3 regions of the Labrenzia sp. THAF35 genome follow, and region 1 is predicted to be linked to each of the others. Evidence: predicted binding sites of a transcription regulator. Region 1 holds the regulator's gene; each other region holds the start of a gene.
What was found. Region 1 encodes LexA, which represses DNA repair genes until DNA is damaged. Its sites were predicted from a motif close to TGTTCNNNNTGTGTTCNG; they were not measured.

Region 1 (5,987 bases):
ACGCCATAAGCGTGGACAAGCTCTATCGGCATCAGGTCGCTACCGATGGAAAAATACTTCAAGGAGCGCTGTGTCTGTGCCCCCCAGTATTTGTCCTCCGGCACGTCTATTTCGCCGATGCTGTCGCTTTCAGTACGCATATGCGCCTCCTCGTAAGTGGCTCAAGGGGCCAGCAAGGTTTCCGTCAGTTCACTATCGGGATCCTTCAAACCGTCTATGACATCGAAATGATGGCGGCCGGGATCCTCCTTGTAGGTGGCCATTGGCCAGGCATCCGCAAGGAGTTTCGATTGCCTTAGAAACTCCGGACGCTCCGCTCCACCGACCCAGGCGACAACCGGACAGTCAACGGCGGGCACCATCAATGCCGCACTTTCGGCCATGGCATCGTCTTCGTTCATCTGGAAGGACTTGTTCATCACCGTGTTTCTGAGCGGGCGAAGGTCGTGCAAACCGCTGATGGAAACAACACGCTCGATTCGATCCAGAACGTCTTTCGGCAACCGGCTGTCTTCGCAAATCATGCGTGTGACCAGATGCCCACCAGCGGAATGCCCGGCAAGACGGATCGGGCCACCGACGCGAGCAGCCGCCTTCGTAATCGCGACAGAGATTTGCCGCGTGATATCTGCGATCCGCGCATCAGGAGCCAGATCATACGACGGCATGCATACCGTCCAGCCTCTTGCCAGGCAGCCGCTAGAAAAATGCGACCAGGAACTTTTATCGAATCTCAGCCAGTAGCCACCGTGCACGAACACGACGAGCCCCTTGGACTTCCTCTGCGGCCGAAACACATCGAACCGCTGACGATCCCCTTCCCCGTAAACGACATCCAGATCCTTTTCGACCCAGCTTTTCCGGAAGGTTTCCGCTTCCTGCGCCCAGCGCACGATGAAATCGTCAGCGCCTGGAATATAGGCAGCATTTGAATAGGCATCGTCCCAATCAATAATCGTCATCTCACTCATTCGAAATCCTCAGGCAAACGTCGAAACCGATCGGCGGCATACTTGCACGATTTACCTAGAAAGCGGAACGGCCTGAATGCCAATCTCAACTTGTCAAACGGACTGCCATCAACCTAACGTCTGAAAAAACCAGTAGTCGGGAGGCAAACTTAGATGGTGGAGCGCTGTTCCAATCGCGTGGCCAATCTTGCGCATTTTCTGTCCAGGAACGCTGCCCGGTGGCCCTCAGGGCCTGCGGTTGTCGAGGATGGGGTCACCTTGAGCTGGTCACAAATCGATTCGCGCGTCTCCGCACTTGCCAAGGGTCTCCAATCGGAATTCGGCGTTTCCAAGGGCGACGGCTTGCTGGTCCAGGCCCAGAACTCGCATCAGATGATCGAGATCATGTTGGCCGCATTTCGTCTGGGAGCCATCTGGGTTCCCTGCAATTTCAGACAGGCTCCGGGCGAAACGGCCTATGCTGCGGTAAAAGCGAAGGCGAAGGTTTTCCTGTGTGACGCTGATTTTGGTGCTCAGGCCGATGCAGTGCGAAACGCCAGAGATCAGCTGACAGGATGCATTACAATTGGAGCCAGCGACTTTGGCACAAGCTATGAGGATCTCCTCTCCCGTTACCGGGGACAGGTCCTGCAGAACGAGGCAGTGGACTATAACGATCCCTGTTGGCTGTTCTTCACCTCAGGCTCAACCGGCCGCCCGAAGGCGGTTGTACTCAGTCACGGGCAGATCGGATTCGTTTGCGTCAACTACATGGCAGACCTGTTGCCCGGGACGACGGAGCGCGATGCGTCGCTGGTCATAGCTCCATTGTCACACGGTGCAGGGTTGCAACTGATTGCCCAGCTATCAGCTGGTTCCACACATGTTCTCCTGCCCGGAGGTGGCTTCAATCCTTCGACTGCATTCGAGTTGATCGAAAAACACAAGGTCAGCAATCTCTTCACCGTTCCCACAATCGTCAAACGCCTGGTGGAAGACCCTTCTGTTGATCAGTACGATCACTCGAGCCTTCGTCACGTCATTTATGCGGGGGCTCCCATGTATAGGGAGGACCAGAAGCTGGCACTCCAGAAATTGGGGCACGTTCTGGTTCAATACTACGGGCTTGGCGAGGTCACCGGAAACATCACCGTGCTGCGGCCACAGGATCATTTTCTGGAGGATGGACCTGAGACACGCAGCGGCACATGCGGTACGGAGCGCACAGGTATAGAGGTTTCGATTCAGGACGAGGAAGGCAATCATCTGCCCCCCAATGAAACGGGTGAAGTCTGCGTCATCGGTTCGGCGGTCTGTGCTGGCTATCTGGAAGACGAAGACGCCAACCAGAAGTCTTTCCGGAACGGCTGGTTCCGCACCGGAGACATCGGTCACATGGATGAACAGCGCTACCTCTTCCTGACAGGCCGAGCGTCGGACATGTACATTTCTGGTGGCTCCAACGTCTACCCGAAGGAAGTCGAGGAAGTGCTGCTTACACATCCGGATATTTCCGAGGTCGCAATTCTCGGCATTCCGGACAGGCAATGGGGCGAAGTTGGCCTAGCCGTTTGTGTGGCTGCCCCAGACAATTCACCCGACCCTCAGGAACTCAGCGACTATCTGAACGGCAAGATCGCCCGCTACAAGATGCCTGCACGTTATCTCTTCATTCCCGCAATGCCGACAAGTGCCTATGGCAAGATCACCAAGAAACTGGTGCGGGAGCATTTGACCGAGAAAGGCCTGTTGTGAGACGGCCCGCCCCCAGGTCTCTGTCCGACATTCGTCATCCCGGCCCTTCTGCCATCAATCGGCTCCCCCATGCCAGATGTCTGGCGAAACCATTGGAAATCTCCCTGGCAGAGCAAACTCCCTTGCTGGAGGCGCTGGGCCGCTTCGCCACGCACCAAGGACTGAGCTCCGCCGTTCTCGATCTTTCCGGGCTCACGCTCGAAGCGTTCGACTTCGTAATGCCTGCCTGTGCAATCGATGACAGACATGCAGCCTGGTACAGCGACACGCACTCCTCGAAAGGCGCAACGCTGGAGTCCGCAGTTGCCATTCTCGGGATACGAGATGGTGAATGGTTCGCTCATGTACACGCCTCTTGGCGTGAGGAAGAAGTCGAGCACCTTGGCCACTTACTGCCGCATACGCTGAAGGTTGCGCATCAGGGGGCCATCAAAGGGTACGGCCTGCAAGGCGCAGCCTTCGTGGCATCGCTGGATCCGGAAACCGAATTCACGTTGTTTCGTGTGCAACAGGATGACGAACAGTCACGGATAACCGACTACAATGCGCTTATCACCACACTCGCTCCGTTTGCCGACCTGACGGACAGCATCCAAGAACTCGCAAAAGAGCTGAAAGCACCCTCCTACGAAGTCTATGGACTGGGCAGTCTGGCCGGAGCAGCGTTTCGCGACGCCCAGCCGATGACAGGTCTGATCTCCGAGATACTCCTGACTGAAAACGCTGGCGCGAAACCGGATCAAGAGCTTTGCGTCCCAATCCGCGCCGTTGATCTCGAAGGTGGACTGCATCGGGGCATTCTAACCGCTGGTGGCGCGCCGACTTTGATCACCTGTGAACTGCTGATCATGACCGGATCGAAGGATGACCTGAATCCGATATCGGAGACGGATTGAATACGGCAACTTGTTCGAGGCCAAGAACAGTAAGAGAACATTTACCCTTGCAGAACACAATGAGAACAGGTACCATGTTCTTGATTTGTACCAGATGTTTTCTCGGTCAGGGGACGCCTACATGCTGACGCGCAAGCAGTACGAACTGCTCATGTTCATTCACGAAAGACTGAAAGAAACCGGTGTGCCGCCGTCTTTCGACGAAATGAAGGATGCGCTCGACCTGCGCTCCAAGTCCGGTATTCACCGCCTGATCACCGCGCTTGAAGAACGTGGCTTCATCCGGCGCCTGCCGAACCGGGCCAGAGCCATGGAAGTTGTTCGTCTTCCGGACTCCATCGCACCCGGCCTGGGCGCTCCACGGCCAAGAGGCAGCTTCTCACCTGAAGTCATTGAAGGCTCACTCGGCAAACCGGAGCCTGAAAAAGCTGCACCGGTGCCGGTGTCCAGTGTTACGGAAATCCCCGTCATGGGCCGCATTGCAGCCGGCGTGCCCATCGAGGCCATTCAAACACACAGCCATTCCATCACAGTGCCGCAGGACCTGCTTGGTCGCGGGGAACACTACGCGCTGGAAGTTCGTGGTGATTCCATGATTGAGGCGGGCATTCTGGACGGTGATACCGTGCTTATCCGCCGGACCGACAGCGCCGACAGTGGCGACATCGTGGTTGCACTTGTGGACGATGAAGAAGCCACCTTGAAGAGGCTGCGCAAGAAAGGCGCTTCCATCGCTCTTGAAGCAGCCAACCCGGCTTATGAAACCAGGATCTTCGGTCCCGGCCGCGTTCGTGTTCAGGGCCGCCTCGTTGCCCTGTTTCGTCAGTATTGACCAGTCACTCCTCTGCGCGCGCTTCGGCCACCGAGGCGCGCTCGGCTAGACGCAGGCTGTCTCTCGTTACCTTACCCTGGTGATGCCAAGGGCGCGGTGGGTCAGGGATGGCAAACTTCAGTTTCTCGATTTTCAGATTTTCCTTTGGCGGATGGCCCGGTCCACTGGCACCGCTCGTAGCATTCGCGGCCTGGCTGAAATCACCGGGCGATAGCCAGATGGAGACGGCACCACGTTCGGTGCGCGTACCATGATCCAGGACGAGGGCTGCGCCGCAGCTCTCCGGAGCGACAAGATCGGTCACGACCAAATCGGCATATCGGCAATCCAGCTGAAACGCTTCAAATGTCTTTGGCTGCGCGATTGCAAGAAACGATTGCCTGCCATCCAGCCGTTCTGCGTCCTCTGAATTGACGTAGGCCCTGATGACACAACCGTCGTCATCGCAATTTCTTTGAGGCGATTTCATCTTGCGCGACAAGATCGCATCATTCCTCACTCCTTCCGACTGCAGCCAGAGATCACTTGCAAACGATCTCCCCCTAGCTGCGTAACGCAAAGTTCCCGTTTCATCGCGGGCAGCTATTCGAGAGCCGCTTGCAGCAATCTGTATATCCGGAGGCCGGCTGGTGAGAACAATCAATATTCCTGCGACGAGAGGCACTCCTGCGAGCACACGCTTTCTGCCAGGCACCAACAATCCGGCAAATAATGCTGATAGCAACAGCAATGCAGCAGCCCCGTCGAGCCTTCCGGAAGTTCCGCCGCCGGCATCCAGGGCTGCGGTAAAGGAAGCAACCTTCAACAGAAGTGAAACTCCGAAAGACATGACAGCCAGAGGGAGAGCCGCAAGGCCGAAGGGCATCAGAACGAATGCAAGTACTCCCATAGGCATCACAACAAGTGAAAACACCGGCATTCCCAGCAAGTTGCCTACAAGGCCATAGGGCGCAATGCGGCTGAAGTGATGAGCTCCTATAATGCCGGTCGCCAACCCTGCGACCAATGCGGTTACGAACAACCCTGCAACCCACTTGCCGAGGTAGAGACAAGTCGCCTTGCCCCATCCGGACACTCTTTCACCAGATGACAGGGAACGATCTCGCTGCCGCCACAGGTCATATACGGCGACCAGGCAGATCACGGCAGCGAAGGACATCTGGAAGCCGGGAAAAAACAACCGCTCAGGAGCAATCAGCAAGAGTACGAGGCCAGCCAACGCTACGCTTCGCAGGGTTAGGCCGCGTCGCCCCACCAGAATTCCGACAAAGACAATCGCGATCATCAGGAACGATCGTTGCGTCGCAACCGCACCACCGGACAGAAGCAGATAAATAACGGCAGCACCAAGGGCTGAAAGCGCGGCCCACTTGTGCACTGGCCACCTGAGCGTCAGGACCGGCACCAAGCAAAAGAGCACTAAGACCGCGCCATAGGCGCCGCCGGCAAAGAGCGCCATATGCAGTCCAGAAATTGCAAGAATGTGAGCCAGTCCGGCGGCCCGCAAAATCTCTTCCTGCTCTTCGGTTATTCCGCTGCGGTCTCCAACCAGAA
Region 2 (5,987 bases), 690 kb from region 1:
CAGGCGCGTTCTGAAGCACGATCTCGTTGGCAAAGCTCTCGACCGTTGCCAGCTCCTCATCGCTCACCGGCTTGGGATGCGAGAAGTCGAACCGCAGGCGCTCCGGCGTTACCAGCGAGCCCTTCTGAGCGACGTGATTGCCAAGGACCTCGCGCAAGGCCTCATGCACAAGGTGCGTAGCTGAGTGGTTGGACCGGATCGACTTGCGGCGGGAATGGTCGACCTTCAGCTCCAGGGCAAGGCCCGGAACCAGCTCGCCTTCTTCCACGGTGACCGAATGAACGAAGAGCCCTTCGGCCTTCTTCTGCGTATTGGTCACGGCAACCTTGACGCCATTGGCCAGCATCCAGCCGGTGTCGCCCACCTGGCCGCCGCTTTCGCCGTAAAACGGCGTCTGGTTGAGAACCACGAAACCGCTTTCACCTGCGGAAAGTTTGGCAACTTCCTTGTCGTCAGCAGCAAGACCGGCAACGACGCCTTCGGCCGTCTCGGTCTCATAGCCGAGGAAGTCCGTGGCACCGTGCTTTTCCTTCAGTGCGAACCAGACTGCTTCCGTCGCAGCGCTGCCTGACCCAGACCAGGCCGCACGGGCTTCCGCTTTCTGGCGCTCCATTGCAGCATCGAAGCCATCCGTATCAACGGAAATGTCGCGCGTTCTGAGCGCGTCCTGGGTCAGATCCAGCGGGAAGCCGTAGGTATCATAGAGCTTGAACGCGGTTTCCCCATCCAGACGCCCCCCAGCCTCAAAGCCTTCGGTTGCGGTGTCGAGCAGGCCGAGGCCACGCTCCAGCGTCTTGCGGAAACGCGTTTCTTCCAGCTTCAGCGTTTCGGTGATCAGATCTTCAGCGCGGCTCAGCTCCGGATAGGCACGGCCCATTTCACGCACCAGCGCCGGAACCAGCTTGTGCATCAGCGGTTCGCTCGCCCCAAGAAGATGGGCGTGGCGCATGCCGCGGCGCATGATCCGGCGCAGTACATAACCGCGGCCTTCGTTGGACGGAAGCACACCATCGGCAATCAGGAAGCTCGTGGACCGCAGATGGTCGGCAATCACACGGTGGCTGCCGGTGGCGTCGCCTTCTGCTTCCACACCCGTGGCGTTGACGGACGCCGCGATCAGCGCCTTGAAGAGGTCGATGTCGTAGTTGTTGTGAACGCCCTGCATGACAGCGGCGATACGCTCGATGCCCATGCCGGTGTCGATGGACGGACGCGGCAGGTCGAGACGCTTTTCCGGCGTCTGTTCGTACTGCATGAAGACGAGGTTCCAGATCTCGATGAACCGGTCGCCATCTTCTTCCGCAGAGCCCGGAGGGCCGCCCCAGATGTGGTCGCCATGGTCGTAGAAGATTTCAGAACAGGGGCCGCACGGGCCGGTATCGCCCATGGACCAGAAGTTGTCTGACGTCGCGATGCGGATGATCCGGTCTTCGCTGAGACCTGCGATCTTCTTCCAAAGATCGAACGCCTGATCGTCTTCGGCAAAGACGGTTACCAGCAGCTTGTCCTTCGGCAGGCCGAATTCCTTGTTGACGAGGTTCCAGGCCAGTTCGATCGCCTGGTCCTTGAAATAGTCACCAAAGGAGAAGTTACCCAGCATCTCGAAGAAGGTGTGGTGGCGTGCGGTGTAACCGACGTTGTCCAGGTCGTTATGCTTGCCGCCGGCGCGAACGCATTTCTGCGCCGTGACCGCACGGGAATAGTCGCGCTTTTCCAGGCCGGTGAACACGTTCTTGAACTGGTTCATGCCCGCGTTCGCAAACATCAGCGTCGGATCGTTACGCGGCACCAGCGGTCCGGACTCGACCACTTCGTGGCCGTTTGTCTTGAAATAGTCCAGAAAGGCAGAGCGGATTTCATTTACGCCGGTCATTCGGATCTCGCATCGGTCACAGCCCCGCACATGAGGGCCTGTTGAAAATCTTGAAGGCGCTGGATCTGGGTTGCCGATCCGCGCCGGAACAGCCTTTTAACTTTCACCTCCAACCCTGTCCAGCGGTTGCACGGACCCGACCCAACGGAAAGCTGCCGGGAAACAGGCGATTTCCGGAATGAAGGCTGCCCTCATGCGCAGGACAACCGCTCCAACGGGATCTGACCTCTTCCAATTTCGCTCCGTTGCGGGTCCCGAAAAGCAAAAGGCCCCCTTCCGGAGTGCGGAAGGAGGCCCTTGGAAGACCGGACAAACGTCCGGAGCTCTTGCAGACGGAGACCGGAAGCTGAGGATCAGTCCTCTGCTTCTTCCGATGCAGCGTCCGGATCAATGATCGCATCGGCGATCAGGCCGGCGTTCTGGCGGATCGCCAGTTCGATTTCATCGGCAATTTCCGGATTATCCTTCAGAAACTGCTTGGCGTTTTCCCGGCCCTGGCCAAGACGCTGGCTGTTGTAGGAGAACCAGGCACCCGACTTTTCAACGATGTTGCCCTTGACGCCAAGGTCGATGAGTTCGCCGGTCTTGGAGACACCTTCACCATAGACGATGTCGAATTCCACCTGACGGAAAGGAGGCGCAAGCTTGTTCTTGACGACTTTCACGCGGGTCTGGTTGCCGACGACTTCGTCCCGGTCCTTGATCGCACCGATACGGCGGATATCGAGGCGGACAGAAGCATAGAACTTGAGCGCGTTACCGCCGGTCGTGGTTTCCGGAGAACCGAACATGACGCCGATCTTCATGCGGATCTGGTTGATGAAGATCACCATGCACTTCGACTTGGAAATCGACGCGGTCAGTTTGCGAAGAGCCTGGCTCATCAGACGGGCCTGCATGCCCGGCAGGCTGTCGCCCATCTCGCCTTCGAGTTCAGCCTTCGGCGTCAGCGCGGCGACCGAGTCGATGACCAGAACATCGATGGCGCCGGAGCGCACCAGCGTGTCGGCAATTTCCAGCGCCTGTTCACCGGCGTCCGGCTGGGAGATCAGCAGATTGTCAATATCGACGCCAAGCTTGCGCGCATAGATCGGATCCAGCGCGTGCTCCGCATCGACAAAGGCGCAGATACCACCGGTCTTCTGGGCTTCGGCAACCGCATGCAGGGCAAGCGTGGTTTTACCCGAAGACTCCGGCCCGTAGATCTCGACGATACGGCCGCGCGGCAGACCGCCGATCCCGAGCGCGATATCAAGTCCGAGCGACCCGGTCGAGACGGCTTGCACCTCAACCACCTGGCCCTGACCCATCTTCATGATGGAGCCTTTGCCGAAGGCGCGTTCGATTTGGCTGAGCGCTGCGTCCAGCGCTTTTGTCTTATCCATCTGGCTGCTTTCTACGAGACGAAGTGTACTTTGCGACATGGCTTACGCTCCTTATTCCACGATGGACGCGCCGTTTCAATGAGAGCCTTTGTACACATTTTGTTCTCATTTGACAAGTCGGCAAAACCGATTGGTATTAAAATGAAAATGGCTGTTTGTTTCCAATATGTTCTCACTTATCGATTTTAAAACTTACCTAGCGTAATCTATTGATCGGAACATCCCGTGATTCCGCGATCGGGCAGAATCACCGTCGCTTGCCTGCCGCCAGTTGCCGCCCCGGCCTTAATCTGCTAGCCCGCCTCTTCAACGATTGCCAGTACCGGCGCATCGAACGCTTCTGTTCTGATGCCGGCTTTTCATGAGACAGTCCAGAACGTGACTTCAGCCATCTCCTCCCCCGTTATCGCAATCGGTGCGATCCATTACGATACGATCGCCCATGCCAGCGAGCCGATCCGCCCCGAGACCTCGACTCCATCGAGGCTGAACGCAAAGCCGGGCGGCGTTGCCACGAACATTGCCCGTGCGCTGGTTCGGCTCGGGGTTGGAACACGCCTTGTGGGAGCGGTTGGAGAAGACGGCGCTGCAGACATGCTTTCCCGCCAGCTCAGCCAGGAGGGGCTCGAGTTGCATGTGAAGGCCCGGAGAGGTTTCGCAACGGGCCAGTACCTCGCACTGCATAATCCGGCAGGTGATCTTGCAGCCGCCTGCGTTGACGACCGTGTTTTGTCCGAAGCTCCGGAGGATCTCTTCGACGGTATCGTTGCCGATCTTGCAGCAAACGCGACGGACGATACGATCTGGTTTCTGGATGCAAACCTGCCCGCTGCAATGCTGGTCCGGTTGACGGGGCGTGCCTTGCCCGGGCGTCTTGTTGCCAATGCCGTTTCGGATGCCAAGGCAGTCCGGCTGCGTGGGGTTCTCGACAAACTGGATTGCCTGATGCTGAACCGCGGCGAAGCGGTCACGCTTACCGGGCTTTCCCGCGGCACGTCTTCTCAAGACCTGGCGGTGGCCTTGTCGCAGACCGGTCTCAAGAGTTTTGTCCTGACCAGCGCAGCATCTGATGTGCTGGTGCTCGAAAGCGGGAAACTTCACCGGTTCGCACCGCTTCAAACAGAGATCGTCGATGTCACCGGAGCAGGCGATGCATTAAGCGCCGGAACGGTCGCGGCGCTCGCCAGAGGCTATGGCCTGAAGCAAGCAGTCCCTATAGGCCTTGCAGCTGCAGCCCTGACCCTGCGCAGCACCGGCGCCCTCGCGGAAGAGCTCTCCTGGGACGCCCTCGCCAACTTTTGACCATATGGACAAATTCCAATCTTGGCGCTGCTCCGCCTTGCGCCTATAAGACCCGCAGAATTGACCCGGCCCGAGCTGCCGGACGAAAACAGAAAGGCACACGCCGTGACCACTCCGACAACGCCCTCCGCCATCAGGGATCTGATCGTTTACAGCGATGAAGTGCGCGAGGTACTTGCGAACGGCAAGCCGGTCGTTGCGCTGGAATCGACCATCATCACTCATGGCATGCCTTTTCCGAAGAACGTTGAGACCGCCCGTGAGGTGGAAGCCGACATTCGCGCGGAAGGCGCCGTTCCGGCCACCATCGCGCTGATGGACGGCAAGATCATGGTGGGCCTTTCCGATGAGGATCTCGACCGCCTGGCACAGGCCAAGGACGTGATGAAGTGTTCACGTGCCGACCTGACCTTCGCACTTGCCACCGGACGCTACGGCGCGACAACCGTCGCCGCCACGATGATGGCGGCGCATGCCGCTGGTCTGAAGGTCTTTGCCACGGGCGGCATCGGCGGCGTTCACAAGGGTGCGGAAGAAAGCTTCGACATTTCCGCCGACCTCGATGAGCTTGGCCGCACGCCGGTCTGTGTAGTGTCCGCCGGTGCCAAGGCATTGCTCGACATTCCCAAGACCCTTGAAGTTCTGGAAACCAAGGGCGTTCCCGTCATTGCTTTCGGCACGGAAGACCTGCCGGCATTCTGGTCGCGGGCCAGTGGTCTCAAGGCCCCCTACTCCCTGAATTCGGCCGCCGAAATCGGTTCGCTCCTGAAGATGCGGTCCCGTTTCCCGGATCATGGCGGCGTCCTGATCGCCAACCCGGTACCGGAAGTCGACCAGATCCCGCGGGATGAAATGACCGGTTATATCGATGCCGCCATTGCGGATGCCACTGCGAAGGGTGTTCGCGGCAAGGACGTGACCCCGTTCGTTCTCGGCGCCATCCTGGAGTTGACCGGTGGCCGCAGCCTCGACACCAACATTGCGCTGGTGCGCAACAATGCCCGCCTGGCCGCGCGTATTGCTGCTGAACTGGTCTGACGGCACGTTTTCTCGAGAAACCAACTGGACCCAAAAAATCTGCCGGGCTTTCAATCCGTTTGAAGTGAAAGCCCGGCAGACTTGTCAGGACGGTTTGTCTTCCACCGGTTGAGGCACTTCCGGCGCCTGACGGCGCTCAAGTGCCGCCGCCAACCGGTCGATATCCTTGAAATGCAGGTCCCGCTGCGGGAACGGTATCTCGATACCCGCCTTGCCAAGCTCGTTGTAGACCGTGAAGTAAAGGTCCGACTTGGTAATCATCACATTGCCGATGTCTTTCAGGAAACATCTCAGTTCGAAATTCAGCGAGCTGTCGCCCAGCCCGATGAAGAGAACCTGCGGCGTCGGATAACGTGCGATGGTGTTGTGTCCGCGTGCCGCATCGAACA
Region 3 (5,987 bases), 290 kb from region 1:
ATGGGTCACGACCCTCAGTGATTGCGCGTTGTGGTCGAACCCGCCGAAGGGTGCCATGCACTCATGCATGACGTCTTCGCCTTCATGCCCAAACGGCGTGTGACCGAGATCATGTGACAAGGCCAGGCATTCCGCCAGATCTTCATCAAGCCGCAAAGCGCGTGCCAGCGAGCGCGCGATTTGCGATACCTCGATGGTGTGGGTCAACCGTGTGCGAAAATGGTCACCTTCGTGATAGACGAAAACCTGCGTCTTGTGCTTGAGCCTGCGAAACGCGGAAGAATGAATAATCCTGTCCCGATCCCGCTGGAAGGGTGTCCGCGTCGGGCTGTCAGGCTCGGGGAAGAGCCTTCCCCGGCTTTCCAGAGGGTTTTCCGCGTAGATTGCGCGGGATTGTCCCCCAAATCCGATATCCGCTTTCATCAGTTTCCAGCCATCCTTCACAGAACCGGTCTGCGTTTGCTGTTGCTCGGGCCGCGGGCAACACATTGACGCGGGCGGTCGCAAAACATACTTATCTGAACAAATCAGGTTTAACGTTCCCGCACATTGCCGGAACTAAGCGAGTCGGTGAAAGATGACCGAAACACTTGAAATTGGCGTAACAGTCAGCGACCGCGCTGCCAAGCGCATTGCATCGATTTTGTCCAAGGAACCGGGCGGCAGCATGCTGCGTGTCAGCGTAGAAGGTGGCGGCTGTTCCGGACTGCAGTACAAATATGACGTGGTCGACAGCCGCGAAGACGACGACCTGGTGATCGAAAAGCCGGGGGCAACGGTTCTGATCGATTCCATTTCCCTTCAATATATGAGCGGATCGGAAATCGATTTCGTCGATGATCTGATTGGCCAATCTTTTCAGATCAACAACCCGAATGCGGTCGCCGGATGTGGCTGCGGCACCAGTTTCACGATCTGACACTGTTGCGATACCGCATTGACGCCGGTTGCCCCGGCAGTTTCGAACAATTGAGGCAACCGCGCTCATGAAAATTGCGACCTGGAACATAAACGGCGTCAAGGCACGTATCGACACTGTCCTGGAGTGGCTCAAGGAAGCGTCTCCGGATGTCGCCTGCCTTCAGGAAATCAAGTCCGTCGACGAGAACTTTCCCCGTCAACCGTTTGAAGACCTCGGTTACGTGGTCGAAACGCACGGCCAAAAGGGTTTCAACGGCGTGGCGCTTCTGTCCAAGACGCCGCTGACTGATATTCAGCGCGGCTTGCCCGGAAACGACGCGGACGAACAGGCCCGTTATATTGAAGGCAGTCTGTCGACGGATAGCGGCCAGGTTCGAATCGGTTGCCTCTACCTTCCCAACGGCAATCCGCTGGGAACAGAAAAATTTCCGTACAAGCTCGAGTGGATGGACCGCTTGATTGCGCATGCTCAAATGCGTCTTTCAGAGGAAACGCCATTCCTGCTGCTGGGAGACTACAATGTGATCCCCGATCCCGTGGATGCCAAGAACCCGCAGAACTGGCTGGAAGACGCTCTCTTTCAGCCTGAGAGCCGGCAACGCTTCCGTGCCCTCACCCACCTCGGCTTGACCGAAGCAGTCCGGTCCTGCAGCGAAGCGCCGGAAACATTCACGTTCTGGGACTATCAGGCAGGTGCCTGGCAAAAAAACAACGGCATTCGGATCGATCATATTCTGATGTCTCCGCAGGCCACAGACCGGTTCTCAGGCTGCGGTATCGACAAGCATGTGCGCGGCTGGGAAAAGCCGTCGGATCATGTGCCAGTTTGGGTGAAGCTGGCTGCTTGAGACTGAAACCGCCTCCAGAAATCCAGCTCCATTGCTGATGCAGGCGTGAAGCGCGGTGCGTGCCCGGAAACCGGGCTTGCAGTCGGCTGACGTCATGGTAAGCTTTTTTCCATCATGGGATGACGCTCAGCCGACCAACATCCGCGACGGCGACATGCGGAAAGGACATACCGGTAACGACTTCGATTGCCGGTCGTTCGGTCTTTACTGTCACCGCATGGTTGTTTTCCGGACTGATTTTCGGTCTGGTTCTTGGGTCAGGCAGCGCGGCTCGGGCGCAAGACGTCTCGTGTACCTGCCGATACCAGGGCGAGAAATACGGCGTAGGTGAATCTATCTGCCTGAAGAGCCCATCCGGGCTGCGAATGGCGACATGTGAAATGGTGCTGAACAACACGTCCTGGCAGATCAGCAACGCGCCTTGCCCACTGACCCAAATTCAAAGCCCTGCGATCGATAAATTCACGACCAAGCGTCCGACGACACCGGCTCATCCTTCGGTTGAAGTCCAATCATAAGATAAAGCGGATTTTCTGCAGCCCTGGCACTTTCCAGCTTCGAACCGGAGCAAGACATGACTTGGCTGTGCGAAAGCCATTGCAGCCGATCACACGCACCTGGTGTTCAGATCGGTCTCTATGAGCTTGAGGTTATTGTGCGGGCAACTGCTGTGCGGTGAGCACGTCCGGGCGATTTTGCTTCAACCATCCGTCAGCCATTGATCTGGCCATCTGCCTGACAGGCTCGGGCGAAACCGCGAAATACTGCTCGTGCATGGAATGAATCCAGCTGGCATCCGTCCCCTTGGCCTGTTCCCGGGCAACGGTCATCCACATCAGGCCGCGAGCTTTTTTCTTGTCCGACGTACCGAGTGCATAGAGCGTTTCACCAAGGCGTGCCTGGGCACCCACATGTCCCTTGAGCGCGGCAAGATTGTACCAACGAACGGCCATGCGGCTGTTGTTTTCCTGGTACATGCGGCCAAGTTCATACTGGGCATCGGCATCGCCGAAATAGGACGCGGCATGCGTGAAGATCTGACGGGCACGTGATTCATTCTTGGGCACAGCGCCGTCGATGCCGTTCAGATAGTAGGAACCGAGCGCAACGAAGGCGCTTGAGACGAAGGGAGCATCCGGTGCATCGGGGCGATCTTCCCCGTGCTCACGAACGATCTGACTGTAATATTCGAACGCCTTGAGGTCGTCTTCCTTGACGCCGTCGCCGGAGGCATACATTTCGCCCAGCTTCCAGGCGGCCATGGGCTGACCGTTTTCGGCGGCATACTGCAGCGACCCAAGTGCAGCGGCCTTGTCGCCGGAATAATATTGGCGGGCACCGGCCCGCAGTGCTTCAGACGGGGAAAGATCGTTCGGACCGATCGCCCGTGCAGGCGCCGGCTGACCGTCAAAGGCGGCCACGGGCCCTGTCAGGCCGATCAGGATCAACGCACCGAGCACGGTTCCGGCTCTTCCCATGCGTTGAAGCTTTGTGCTGTTCTTAGGCATCCCAGTCACACTATTATCCGTCGGCAACGAAACAGATCCCCGACGGACTTTCTTGTTATTTGTCCGCGCCAAGCGCATTTGCTGTCTCTTTGGTCCCAAAAGCATATGCCTGCGGGACCCACTGTTTCGGAGTGGCCTAAATTGGCCGATCATTTCGTCTTAAGTTGGGCCATACGACGCCGAAATAAGACCATTTCCTGACACTTTTGTCCGGACTGTGAACCACTTCAGGAGTTGATCCCGATCTGGTCGTCCCAGACATTAGCGTAACGGGTGACGGGCAAACATGGCCGAACAGGGGCAACGGCGGTAAACCGGGGCCCTGCAAATGACTCTGTCAGTAACTGTTGCGGAATTAGCACATATTGTGACCGCCCCTCTCTCATTCAAGACCCTTATTTCATCACAGGCGGGTTGATGATGTGTTTCCAGATCGGATTTTTGGGCCCAGGGCTGTTGAAAACGGGGGCTTTTGGCCAATTACCTTTGCCGTTCTATCTTTGTCCTTCAAACTGAGACATGATTCGGTGTAGGTAACAGCGCTGAGTTTGTAGAAACTGTGACCCAAGACCCATCAGGCGATACGGAATGAGCGCAAAAGACGATCTGTTTGCAGGCAACGCGGCGGTCTCTGCCCCAATGACACAAGATGAGCCCGCCCCAGCTCCGCAAAAGCCGCGTCCCGTTGCGCCAGTCGCGGTCAGCGACGATTATTCAGCGGCCGACATCGAGGTTCTCGAAGGGCTCGAGCCGGTTCGGCGCCGGCCAGGCATGTATATCGGCGGCACTGACGAAAAGGCGTTGCATCACCTCTTTGCCGAAGTGATCGACAACTCCATGGATGAGGCGGTTGCCGGCCATGCGACGTGGATCGACGTGTCGCTTTCCAACGATGGATATCTGACGATCACCGACAACGGCCGCGGTATTCCTGTCGACCCTCACCCGAAGTTCAAGGACAAGTCCGCACTCGAAGTGATCATGACGACGCTACATGCGGGCGGCAAGTTCGACAGCAAGGTCTATGAGACCTCTGGCGGTCTGCACGGTGTCGGAATTTCCGTGGTCAACGCGCTGTCAGAGGAACTGATTGTAGAGGTCGCACGCAGCCGCAAGCTCTATCGCCAGATTTTCCGCCGCGGTCACGCCCAGGGTCCTCTCGAGCTGGTTGGCGACACCCAGAACAGACGAGGGACCCAGGTCAGCTTCAAACCAGACGATCAAATCTTCGGCAAAGGCGCCAAATTTGTCCCGGCGCGCCTTTTGAAGATGGCACGGTCCAAGGCCTATCTCTTTGGCGGTGTCGAGATCCGCTGGCACTGCGCACCTGAATTGCTGTCTGAAAAGGACGAGACACCGGCCGAGGCCGTGTTTCACTTCCCCGGCGGTCTTCGCGACTTTCTCAACGAGAGACTGACCAAGGAACGCCGTGTCGTCGACGACGTGTTCTTCGGCCGCACCGACAACGCCGGCAAACACGGATCCGTGGAATGGGCAGTGAGCTGGTTTGCCGGCGATGGCTTTGTCAGTTCCTACTGCAACACCGTGCCGACACCGGAAGGCGGAACTCACGAAGCGGGTTTTCGATATGCCCTGCTGCGCGGCCTCAAGGCATATGGCGAACTGACAAACAACAAGAAGGCATCCATCATCACCGGCGATGATGTGATGACATCAGCCGGCGGAATGCTGTCCGTCTTCATCCGTGAGCCCGAATTCGTCGGCCAGACCAAAGACAAACTGGCGACCAACGAAGCCACGCGCATTGCGGAGACGGCTGTCCGAGATGCATTTGACCATTGGCTGACGGCCTCCCCCAACCAGGCAAACAAGCTTCTGGAGTGGGTGATCGATCGCGCGGATGAGCGCTTGCGCCGTCGCCAGGAAAAAGACGTCGCCCGCAAGACAGCCGTGCGCAAGCTGCGCCTTCCGGGCAAACTTGCCGACTGCTCGGCAAACCAGTCCGATGGCACCGAACTCTTCATCGTGGAGGGTGACTCGGCAGGTGGCTCGGCCAAACAGGCGCGCAACCGTTCCAACCAGGCCGTCTTGCCGTTGCGCGGCAAGATCCTGAACGTTGCAAACGCCGGCCGCGACAAACTCGTTGCCAACCAGCAGCTCGCCGATCTCATCCAGGCCCTTGGCTGCGGCACGCGCTCCCAATACCGGGAAAGTGACCTGCGGTACGAGAAGATCGTCATCATGACGGATGCAGACGTCGACGGCGCCCACATTGCATCACTTTTGATTACTTTCTTTTACCGCGAAATGCCGGAGCTAATCCGTGGCGGCCATCTCTTCCTGGCCGTGCCACCACTCTATCGTCTCACCCAGGGGGGGAAGACCCTCTATGCACGCGACGATGCCCATAAAGACGAATTGATGGACACCGTCTTCAAGGGTAAATCCAAGGTGGAAATCGGCCGTTTCAAGGGTTTGGGTGAAATGTTGCCGGCTCAGTTGAAGGAAACGACGATGGATCCGTCCAAGCGGACCATGCTGAAGGTCGTCGTCGAAGAAGAAGCTGTAACAGACACCAACGACACCGTTGAACGGCTGATGGGCAACAAGCCGGAAGCGCGCTTCCGGTTCATTCAGGACAACGCTGAATTCGCTGAGGATCTTGATATTTAGCCGCAACAGCAGGTATTTTGATCTATATCTTTTTTTGAAGAGGTTGGGCGGGCGTATATTTTTGCCCGCACTGCCT

Region 2: the regulator LexA is predicted to act here: its motif matches at 3,415-3,432, upstream of recA (recombinase RecA).
Region 3: the regulator LexA is predicted to act here: its motif matches at 3,768-3,785, upstream of parE (DNA topoisomerase IV subunit B).

Annotation. Positions count from the first base shown of each region.
Region 1 covers NZ_CP045380.1:4,236,372-4,242,358, reverse strand. Annotated here, with positions in the region: gene fumC (class II fumarate hydratase) at 1-140, opposite strand, end outside; gene FIU93_RS19415 (alpha/beta hydrolase) at 162-971, opposite strand; gene FIU93_RS19410 (acyl-CoA synthetase) at 1,125-2,705, shown strand; gene FIU93_RS19405 (hypothetical protein) at 2,798-3,601, shown strand; gene lexA (transcriptional repressor LexA) at 3,723-4,433, shown strand; gene FIU93_RS19395 (ComEC/Rec2 family competence protein) at 4,438-5,987, opposite strand, start outside.
Region 2 covers NZ_CP045380.1:3,545,289-3,551,275, reverse strand. Annotated here, with positions in the region: gene alaS (alanine--tRNA ligase) at 1-1,873, opposite strand, end outside; gene recA (recombinase RecA) at 2,227-3,297, opposite strand; gene FIU93_RS16215 (PfkB family carbohydrate kinase) at 3,637-4,560, shown strand; gene FIU93_RS16210 (pseudouridine-5'-phosphate glycosidase) at 4,666-5,598, shown strand; gene FIU93_RS16205 (DUF3772 domain-containing protein) at 5,683-5,987, opposite strand, start outside.
Region 3 covers NZ_CP045380.1:4,527,805-4,533,791, forward strand. Annotated here, with positions in the region: gene FIU93_RS20705 (deoxyguanosinetriphosphate triphosphohydrolase) at 1-423, opposite strand, end outside; gene erpA (iron-sulfur cluster insertion protein ErpA) at 578-919, shown strand; gene xth (exodeoxyribonuclease III) at 987-1,769, shown strand; gene FIU93_RS20720 (tetratricopeptide repeat protein) at 2,420-3,277, opposite strand; gene parE (DNA topoisomerase IV subunit B) at 3,866-5,911, shown strand.